DNA from 2 places in the Stutzerimonas chloritidismutans genome. Region 2 is predicted to be linked to the other one. Evidence: predicted binding sites of a transcription regulator. Region 2 holds the regulator's gene; the other holds the start of a gene.
What was found. Region 2 encodes FliA, which starts transcription of late flagellar genes. Its sites were predicted from a motif close to CTAAAGTTTNNNNNNNNNNNGCCGNTAA; they were not measured.
Positions count from the first base shown of each region.

Region 1 (4,648 bases), 650 kb from region 2:
GAGTGCCGCATGCGCCCTACCCTCACCCACCTGGCTCTGCACGTGCCCGATCTGGACGCCTGTATCGCGTTCTATGAGCGCTTCTGCGGCATGCACGTGTTTCACGAGCGCCCCGGAAAGGGCTCACGCATCGTCTGGATGGCGGAGCCTGGAAAAGAGCGCGAGTTCATCTTCGTGATGATGCCGGGCGGCAAGGATCGATCACTGGCGATGGACGACTACAGCCATTTCGGCTTCGCGCTGGCCAGTCGAGAGGAAGTGGATGCGGTTGCCGACCTGGCGCGCAGGGAAGGCTGTCTGATATGGGAGCCGCGCGACGAACCCTATCCGGTGGGCTACTACTGCGGTTTGCGCGATCCTGCGGGCAACTATGTCGAATTCAGCTACGGGCAGCCGCTTGGACCGGGTGCCGAGGATATGCCGGAGCCTTGAAGCAGGCCCGGAAGTGACTGGGCCACCCTTAGGCGGCCCAATTGCTTCAGAACGCCTTGCCGGTCAGGTAGAAGTGTTCGTAGCAGAAGTTGGTCGCCGCGATGTAGCCCTCGGCGCTACCGCAGTCGAAGCGCTGGCCCTTGAACTTGTACGCCAGCACGCAACCATCCTGAGCCTGGCGCATCAGCGCGTCGGTGATCTGAATCTCACCGCCCTTGCCCGGCTCGGTCTGCTCGATCAGATCGAAGATGTCCGGAGTCAGGATGTAGCGACCGATGATCGCCATGTTGGACGGCGCATCTTCCGGCTTGGGCTTCTCGACCATGTGGCTGACGCGGTAGATATCGTCGCGGATCATCTCGCCGGCGATCACACCGTACTTGCTGGTCTCTTCCGGCGGCACTTCCTGAATGGCAACGATCGAGCAGCGGAACTGGTTGTAGAGCTTGACCATCTGCGCCAGGACCGGATCGCCATTGAGGTTGATGCAAAGGTCGTCAGCCAGGACCACGGCGAACGGCTCATCGCCGATCAGCGGCCGGCCGCTGAGAATCGCATGCCCCAAGCCCTTCATCTCCACCTGGCGGGTGTAGGAGAAGCTGCATTCGTCGATCAGGCGGCGAATACCGACCAGATACTTTTCCTTGTCGGTGTTGCGGATCTGGTGCTCCAGCTCGTAGCTGATGTCGAAATGGTCTTCCAGCGAGCGCTTGCCACGCCCGGTGACGATCGCGATCTGGTTCAGCCCCGCCGCCAGCGCCTCTTCAACCCCGTACTGAATCAGGGGCTTGTTCACCACCGGCAGCATTTCCTTGGGCATGGCTTTGGTTGCAGGAAGAAAACGGGTGCCATATCCGGCAGCGGGAAAAAGGCATTTCTTGATCATGTGAGTCCTTGAAATAAAGGTTCCAGTCGATGCACTGCCATCGAGAACAGCAGCTGCCTTGCGGTGTTGCCCGGCCATGCCGGCGTAGAGCCTACGACCATCGTTTTGCAGCGGGGTTCGCAGCGACATTCACGCTCGATGCAGATTATGTGCCTGCCTCTCGGAGGCACTGGTTTCGCTGCTCCGGCGGGTCGCCACGCTAATGGCGGTCGGGGCGCTCTGTAAAGCCATCTGTCGGTGTTTTTTCACCGTGCCAGTGAGGCCGAATAACCGTACGCGCAACCGCGAATACCCATAGCCAATGATCATTACACCTTTGTCGCACCTTGCACCGAAAGAGAGCCGGTCGACCCATGACCTGAATCAGGGAAATGTGCAATTGCACTGTTGTCGGTCGCCCGAAGCACTTCTCTCGTGCCGAAAAGCAATACCATAGCGCCGCCCAATAATGGCGCATGGCTATCATCTGCGGTTGGTTTCAAGAATACGCACAGCACGCCGATATCAGCAGGTGACTGCCTGCTCAATGCTGCGCCGCAAGTATCGGCAGCGCAGCAGTGCTGCAATGGCAGCTGACCCCGCGTGGCAGTAGTACTAAGGAAAACCATGAACAACAGCTCCGCCTCCCGACAAATGTCCGTGCAGACAAAGATCAACCTGGCCCTCGTGCTGGTCCTGGTGGCGATCATGTCTGCCTCGTTGTTCTTCTCTGCCAGTACGGAGAAGCGGCTCGTGCTCCAGGTTGTGGAGCAGCAGACCAAGGATGCCGCCGACTCCTATTTCGATAGCATCAACACCATGATGCTGACCGGCACCATGGCTCAGCGAGAGGTGCTGCGGAACAAGATCCTCGCGCGCCCAGGCGTTATCGATGCGCGCATCATCCGCGGGGAAGAAGTCACCAAGGTGTTCGGCCCTGGCTATGACCACCAGGCCCCGGCCGACGCGCTGGATCGTCGCGCGCTGGGCGGTGAGGAAATCATCGAGGTCAACAAGCAGAACGGCGGCCGTGTGCTGACCGTCATAAATCCCATCCTCGCCCACGCGGACTACCGCGGCACCAACTGCCTGACCTGCCACCAGGTCGGCGAGAACACGGTAATGGGCGCAGTGCGCATCAGCTATGACCTCAAGGCGCTGGACCAGGAAGTCGACCGCAACATCATGATCAGCGGCGGGATTCAGCTGCTCCTGCTGTTCATCGGCGTGGTGGTCATGTGCCTGACCGTGCGCCACGTCATCATCCGCCGCATCACTGCCATGCGCCACACCATGAATACCATGGCCGAGGACGAAGACCTCAGCCTCAGCGTCGAGGTGGGTGCGAAGGACGAAATCGGCGCGATGGGCGATGCCTTCAACCGCATGATCGGCAAGTTCCGCCATAGCCTGGAGGCCGTCGCGGGCGTTACCCATCAGCTCAGTGATGTCTCCGAGCGGGTATCCCATGTTGCAGAGAAGACCCTGGCTGCCGTCAACGAGCAGCGCAGCGAGACCGACATGGTCGCCTCGGCGATGAACGAGATGAGCGCGACCGTGCAGGAAGTGGCACGCAATGCCAGCCAGACCGCCACGGCATCGACCGGCGCCGACAACGAATCAAAAGCCGGCGTAAAGGTCGCCACCGAGGCACTGGACGGTATCGAAGTGCTGATCGCCGAGATCGAGAAAGCCGCCCAGGTCATCCAGCGGGTCGAGAGCGACAGCGCCAGCATCGACATGGTGCTCGGCGTGATCAACGGCATCGCCGAGCAGACCAACCTGCTGGCGCTGAACGCAGCCATCGAAGCGGCACGCGCCGGCGAACAGGGCCGCGGCTTTGCGGTGGTGGCCGATGAGGTACGTACCCTGGCTTCGCGCACGCAGAAATCCACCGAAGAAATCCAGGCAATGATCGAACAGCTGCAAAGCGGCGTTCGCAATGCGGTGCAGGCCATGAGCGAAGCACAACTGCGTGCCCGGTCGGGTTCGCAATGCGTCGAGAAGGCTGCCCAGAGTCTCGCCGTGATCGCCGACGAAGTCGGCACCATCAACGAGATGAACACCCAGATCGCAACGGCTGCCGAACAGCAGAGTGCGGTTGCCGAAGAGATCAATCGCAACATCACGACCATCAGCCGTATTGCGGACACCACTTCGGCTGACGCATCCCAGACCTCGCAGATCAGCGACGAGCTGGTGCGTCTGGCAACCGAGCTGAACCGTCTGGTCGGCCAGTTCAAGCTCTGACCACTGCGATGCGGCCTTCCCGGCCGCGCCCGGTACGCATTTCGAATCGCCCAACGGTGCGGTTCGGAGTGCCGCCGGGGCGCTATTCTTGATCTGAGACAGTCGGCGCGCCGGACCGAATCGTCCATAATCCGCGCCCATGACCTGCCTGAGCCGGACACACCCGAGGGTGACACCGCGTTCCGCGCCGGACTCCGAATTCAACCTTAGGTAAAACGAACATGGACCAACTGCCGAGCTTCGACCGCGCCCTGGTCGAGAAATACGACCGTCCAGGTCCGCGCTACACCTCCTACCCCACGGCCCCCCAGTTTCACCAGGCCTTCGCCCAGGATGATTACCGTGCCGCCGCTGCACGCAGCAATCAGGCACAAACGCCCAAGCCGCTGTCGGTATACATCCACATTCCGTTCTGCAAGAGCCTTTGCTATTACTGCGCCTGCAACAAGATCATCACCCACAAGACCGAGCGCGCCGTCGAGTACCTCGAATACCTCAAGCGCGAGATCGCCATGCAGGGCGAACTGTTCGACCGTTCGCGCAAGCTCACTCAGCTGCACCTCGGCGGTGGCACACCCACCTATTTCACCAGCGAGCAGCTGGCCGACCTGATGGCGTGCCTGCATCAGGCGTTCAACATGGATGACAGCGACAACCACGAGTTCTCGCTGGAAGTGGACCCGCGCACCGTCACGCCCGAGCAGATCCACGGCCTGCGCAAGCTGGGCTTCAACCGCCTGAGCTTCGGCGTGCAGGATTTCGACGAGCAGGTGCAGATCGCCGTCAATCGCATCCAGACCGAGGAGCAGACCCGCGAGCTGGTCCAGGCCGCCCGCGACGCACAGTTCAAGTCCATCAGCGTCGACCTGATCTACGGCCTGCCGCTGCAGACGGTGGCCAGCTTCGATACCACGCTGGACAAGATCATCGACATTCGTCCGGACCGCATCGCCGCTTACAGCTATGCCCACCTGCCGGAGCTGGTACGTGCACAGAAGCTGATACGCCCAGAGGACATGCCACCGCCGGAGCGCAAGCTCGAGCTGCTGGAACTGACCATCCAGCGCCTTACCGCCGCCGGCTACATCTATATCGGCATGG
Region 1 is NZ_CP086067.1:2,298,106-2,302,753, forward strand. It holds gene LLJ08_RS10615 (VOC family protein) at 10-432, shown strand; gene galU (UTP--glucose-1-phosphate uridylyltransferase GalU) at 479-1,318, opposite strand; gene LLJ08_RS10625 (methyl-accepting chemotaxis protein) at 1,925-3,547, shown strand; gene hemN (oxygen-independent coproporphyrinogen III oxidase) at 3,769-4,648, shown strand, end outside.
Region 1: a site for FliA is predicted at 1,796-1,823, ahead of LLJ08_RS10625 (methyl-accepting chemotaxis protein). Genes of this name have one in related genera too.

Region 2 (4,648 bases):
GATCGAGCAGTGCTTCGAACTCGTCGTCGGTGATCTCATCAGCTGCACCAGCTGTACCACCGCCCTTTGCCGGTTCAGCGCTTGCTGGCGCAGCGGGTTCAGCCGGGGCCGCTTCGAACTTGCCCTTGCCATGCAGCTGGTCCAGCAAGGCTTCAAATTCGTCATCGGTGATTTCGTCACTAGTCGGCGCAGCAACGAACTCGCTCTCGGCAGGCATCGAGGCACCCGCAGCGGCAGAGAATTGTCCCTTGCCATGCAGCTGGTCGAGCAGCGACTCGAATTCGTCGTCGGTAATCTCGTCGGTGGCAGGGCCAGTCGCTACTTCGGCCGCAGCCGGCTCGCTGGCGGACGGCTGAATGGCATCGAGCATCTGTTCGAATTCGCTATCGGCGCCCTCGGACCGGGATTCGGCCACGACCTGCGGTTCGACTGCCGGCGCTGGCTCATCAGCCGAGGCTGGCTCCGCCAGACGTGCCAGCGCCGCAAGCAACTCACGCGAGGCTGGCGTCGGCTCGACGCGCTCGCGGACCTGGCTGAACATCGCGTTCACGGCGTCGAGCGCCTGCAGAACGACATCCATCAGTTCGGAATCGACTCGACGCTCACCCTTGCGCAGGATGTCGAAGACGTTTTCGGCGATATGGCAGCACTCCACCAGCTCATGCAGCTGGAGGAACCCGGCACCGCCCTTGACCGTATGGAACCCGCGAAAAATCGCATTGAGCAACGCCATGTCATCGGGGCTGCTTTCCAGCTCCACGAGTTGCTCGGACAATAGTTCGAGAATCTCGCCGGCCTCTACCAGGAAGTCCTGGAGGATTTCTTCATCGGCGTCGAAGCTCATATTCACTTCCCCTAAAAGCCCAGGCTTGAAAGCAGATCATCGACATCGTCCTGGCCGGAAACGACGTCTTCACGCATATCGGCATGCATCTGCGGACCTTCACCCTTGGAAGGCTCTTTTTCTTGTTTTTTCTTTTCCTGCTCGGCGCGCATCGCCTCGCGGTCATGCTGGATGCCTGCCACGCGATCAACCTGCCCCGCCATCAGGACAAGATTGAGCAGGTTGCTTTCGAGGTCACTGATGAGGCGGGTCACTCGCTTGATCACCTGCCCGGTCAGATCCTGGAAGTCCTGAGCCAGCATTATTTCGCTGAGGTTCTGCGACAACTGGCCGCCGTCGTTCATGCTGCGCTGCAAGTACTGGTCGATGCGCTTGACTAGGTCGCGGAACTGATCGGCGTTCATTTCACGACGCATGAAGCGCTGCCAGTCGGCTGTCAGGCTCTGCGCCTCATAGCTCACATAGTTCACCAGCGGCGCTGATTCTTCGACCAGGTCCATGGTGCGGTTGGCAGCCTTCTCGGTCATCTCCACCACGTAGGACAGGCGATCGGTCGCGTCCGTGATCGGCGACGGGTCGCCGCCGGTGGCGCAGGTGTCCATCTCGAGCTTGACGATGGCGTTGTGCAGCTCTCGGGTGAGCTTGCCAACTTCCAGGTAAAGCCCGTGGTTGCGCACCTGATTCAGCTCATTGAACATCTGCGTCGCTTCATCGAAGCGGCCCTGCTGCAGACTTTCGATCAACTTGGGTGCATGCGCCTTCAGAGTCGCTTCGAACTCTGCCAGGCTTTGGTCTGCTTGCGTCATAGTGCCCTCGCGGCGTTGCTGCTTCAGCCGTTGACGCGCTCGAAGATCTTCTCGATCTTCTCCTTGAGCACCTGGGCAGTGAAAGGCTTGACCACATAGCCGTTAACCCCGGCCTGGGCGGCTTCGATGATCTGATCGCGTTTCGCTTCGGCCGTCACCATCAGCACCGGCAGGTGCTTGAGGCGCTCATCGGCACGCACAGTGCGCAGCAGATCGATGCCGCTCATTCCCGGCATGTTCCAGTCGGTCACCAGGAAGTCGAAGCTGCCGCTCTTGAGCATCGGCAGCGCGGTAGTACCGTCATCCGCTTCGGCGGTGTTGGTGAACCCCAGATCACGCAGGAGGTTCTTGATGATTCGTCTCATCGTCGAGAAGTCATCGACGATGAGGATTTTCATGTTCTTGTCCAAGTCGACCTCCGTAAGTCCCAAAATGCCTCAGCAAACCGAGCACGTCATACCGCAAACAATCGTCAATTGGCGCGCCATTCGCCGAGGCGCGCGCGCAAGCGCGCAGCGCACTGGCTATGCAACTGGCTCACACGCGACTCGCTGACCCCCAGCACCTGACCGATTTCCTTCAAATTCAATTCTTCGTCGTAATACAGCGACAGCACCAGCTTTTCACGCTCGGGCAGGTTGGCGATGGCGTCGGCCAGCGCCTGCTGAAAACGTTCATCCTCGAGATCACGGAACGGCTCCGGGTGGAGACTGGCAGCGTCTTCCTCGAGCTCGCCATGATCGCCTTCCTGCAGCAGATCGTCGAAGCTGAACAGGCGACTGCCCAGCGTATCGCCCAGAATGCCGTAATACTCGTCGAGACTTAGCTTAAGTTCGGCCGCAACCTCGTGATCTTTAGCGTCGCGCCCGGTTTTCGCTTCGATCGCCCGGATCGCCTCGCTGACCATCCGCGAATTGCGATGCACCGAGCGCGGCGCCCAGTCACCCTTGCGGACTTCGTCCAGCATGGTGCCGCGAATGCGGATACCTGCGTAGGTTTCGAAGCTGGCACCCTTGCCCGCGTCGTATTTCTTAGCTGCTTCCAGCAGTCCGATCATTCCAGCCTGAATCAGATCGTCCACTTGCACGCTTGCAGGCAGACGCGCCAACAAGTGGTAAGCGATTCGCTTGACCAATGGGGCGTACTGATCGATCAGGCGGTACTGCGCATCCTTTGCCTGAGCCTTGCTGTAATACATAGCGGATCCGGCACCTGTCATTCGTGGCTGGGTGAAGCGGGGCTGATGAGGCGCTCTACGAAGAACTCGAGATGACCCCGCGGCGTCGCCGGCAGCGGCCAGGTATCAACCTTCTGCGCGATCGCCTTGAAGGCTAGTGCACATTTCGAGCGCGGGTACGCTTCATAGACAGCGCGCTGCTTCTGCACGGCCTTGCGCACCGCTTCGTCGTAAGGAACCGCACCGACATACTGCAGCGCCACGTCGAGAAAGCGCTCGGTAACCTTGGTCAGCTTGGCGAACAAATTGCGGCCTTCCTGCGGTGCGTGAGCCATGTTGGCCAACACGCGGAAGCGGCTGATGCCGTAATCGCGGTTCAGCAGCTTGATAAGTGCATAGGCGTCGGTGATGGACGTGGGCTCGTCGGTGACCACCAGCAGCACTTCCTGAGCTGCGCGCACGAAGCTCACCACGGAATCGCCGATGCCAGCCGCGGTGTCGATGATCAGCACGTCGAGCTCGTCGCCAAGCTCGCTGAACGCCTGGATCAACCCGGCGTGCTGCAGGGAAGACAGCTGCACCATGCTCTGCGTGCCGGATGCGGCCGGCACTACGCGGATGCCGCCCGGCCCCTGGATCAGTACGTCGCGCAGATCACATTCGCCAGCGATGACGTCAGCCAGGGTGCGCTTGGTGGTAAGCCCCAGCAGCACGTCGACGTTGGCCAGGCCAAGGTCGGCGTCAAGCAACACCACACGCCGGCCGAGGTCGGCCAGCGCCAGTGCCAGATTGACCGACACGTTGGTCTTGCCGACGCCACCCTTGCCGCCAGTCACCGCAATCACCTGTACGGGATGCATACCCATGTTCACATGCCTATATCTTGCTGGGGCCTTGCGGCCGGCGATGCGTCCGCATGGCACGCATCTGATTCATTCGAGTACCGCTGTCGCAGCATCATCCAGCCCGCCGTGACGAGCCGTTGTACAACCCGGCGAACATGTCGGCCATGGTTTCTTCGCTCGGCTCCTCGCCGGACTGCAGGCTCACCGCCCGACTGACCAGCTGATGGCTGCGCGGCAGATGCAGGTCGTCAGGAATCCGGGGACCATCGGCGAGGTAGGCTATCGGCAAATGCTGGCTGATCGTGAGACCGAGTACATCGCCAAGGCTGCCCGCCTCATCGAGCTTCGTCAGGATACAACCGGCCAGCCCACAACGACGATAGTTGTGCCATGCGGCCTTAAGCACCTGGCTCTGGCTGGTTGCCGCCAGCACCAGGTAATTCTTCGATTTGACGCCCTTGTCCGACAGCGCTTCGAGCTGCATGCGCAGCGTCGGATCGCTTGCCGGCAAGCCGGCGGTGTCGATCAGGATGATCCGCTTACGCGCCAGCGAGGCCAGCGATTTGCTCAGCGGCTGGCTAGGATCGATCTGCACCACCGGCACGTCGAGGATCCGGCCCAGTGTCTTGAGCTGCTCCTGCGCACCGATCCGATAATTGTCCATGCTGGCCAGCGCAATGCTCTGCGCGCCGTGTTTCAGCACGTAGCGAGCAGCCAGCTTGGCCAGCGTAGTGGTCTTGCCGACGCCTGCTGGGCCGACCAGAGCAATCACACCGCCCTCTTCCAGCGGCTCGTTCTTGGTGACCTTGATTGCCTGCGCCAGATACGCCAGCACCATGCGCCAGGCCTGACGCGACTCGTTAATGCCGGCGACCTTTTCCAGCAGGCTACGCGACAGCTCGGCCGGCAGGCCCAGGCGCTGCAGACGGCGCCAGAGGCCTGCCTGCTGCGGGCGACGGCTCTGCTCCTGGCCCCA
Region 2 is NZ_CP086067.1:1,646,819-1,651,466, reverse strand. It holds gene LLJ08_RS07745 (chemotaxis protein CheA) at 1-844, opposite strand, end outside; gene LLJ08_RS07740 (protein phosphatase CheZ) at 856-1,650, opposite strand; gene LLJ08_RS07735 (chemotaxis response regulator CheY) at 1,674-2,048, opposite strand; gene fliA (RNA polymerase sigma factor FliA) at 2,123-2,848, opposite strand; gene fleN (flagellar synthesis regulator FleN) at 2,866-3,693, opposite strand; gene flhF (flagellar biosynthesis GTPase FlhF) at 3,785-4,648, opposite strand, start outside.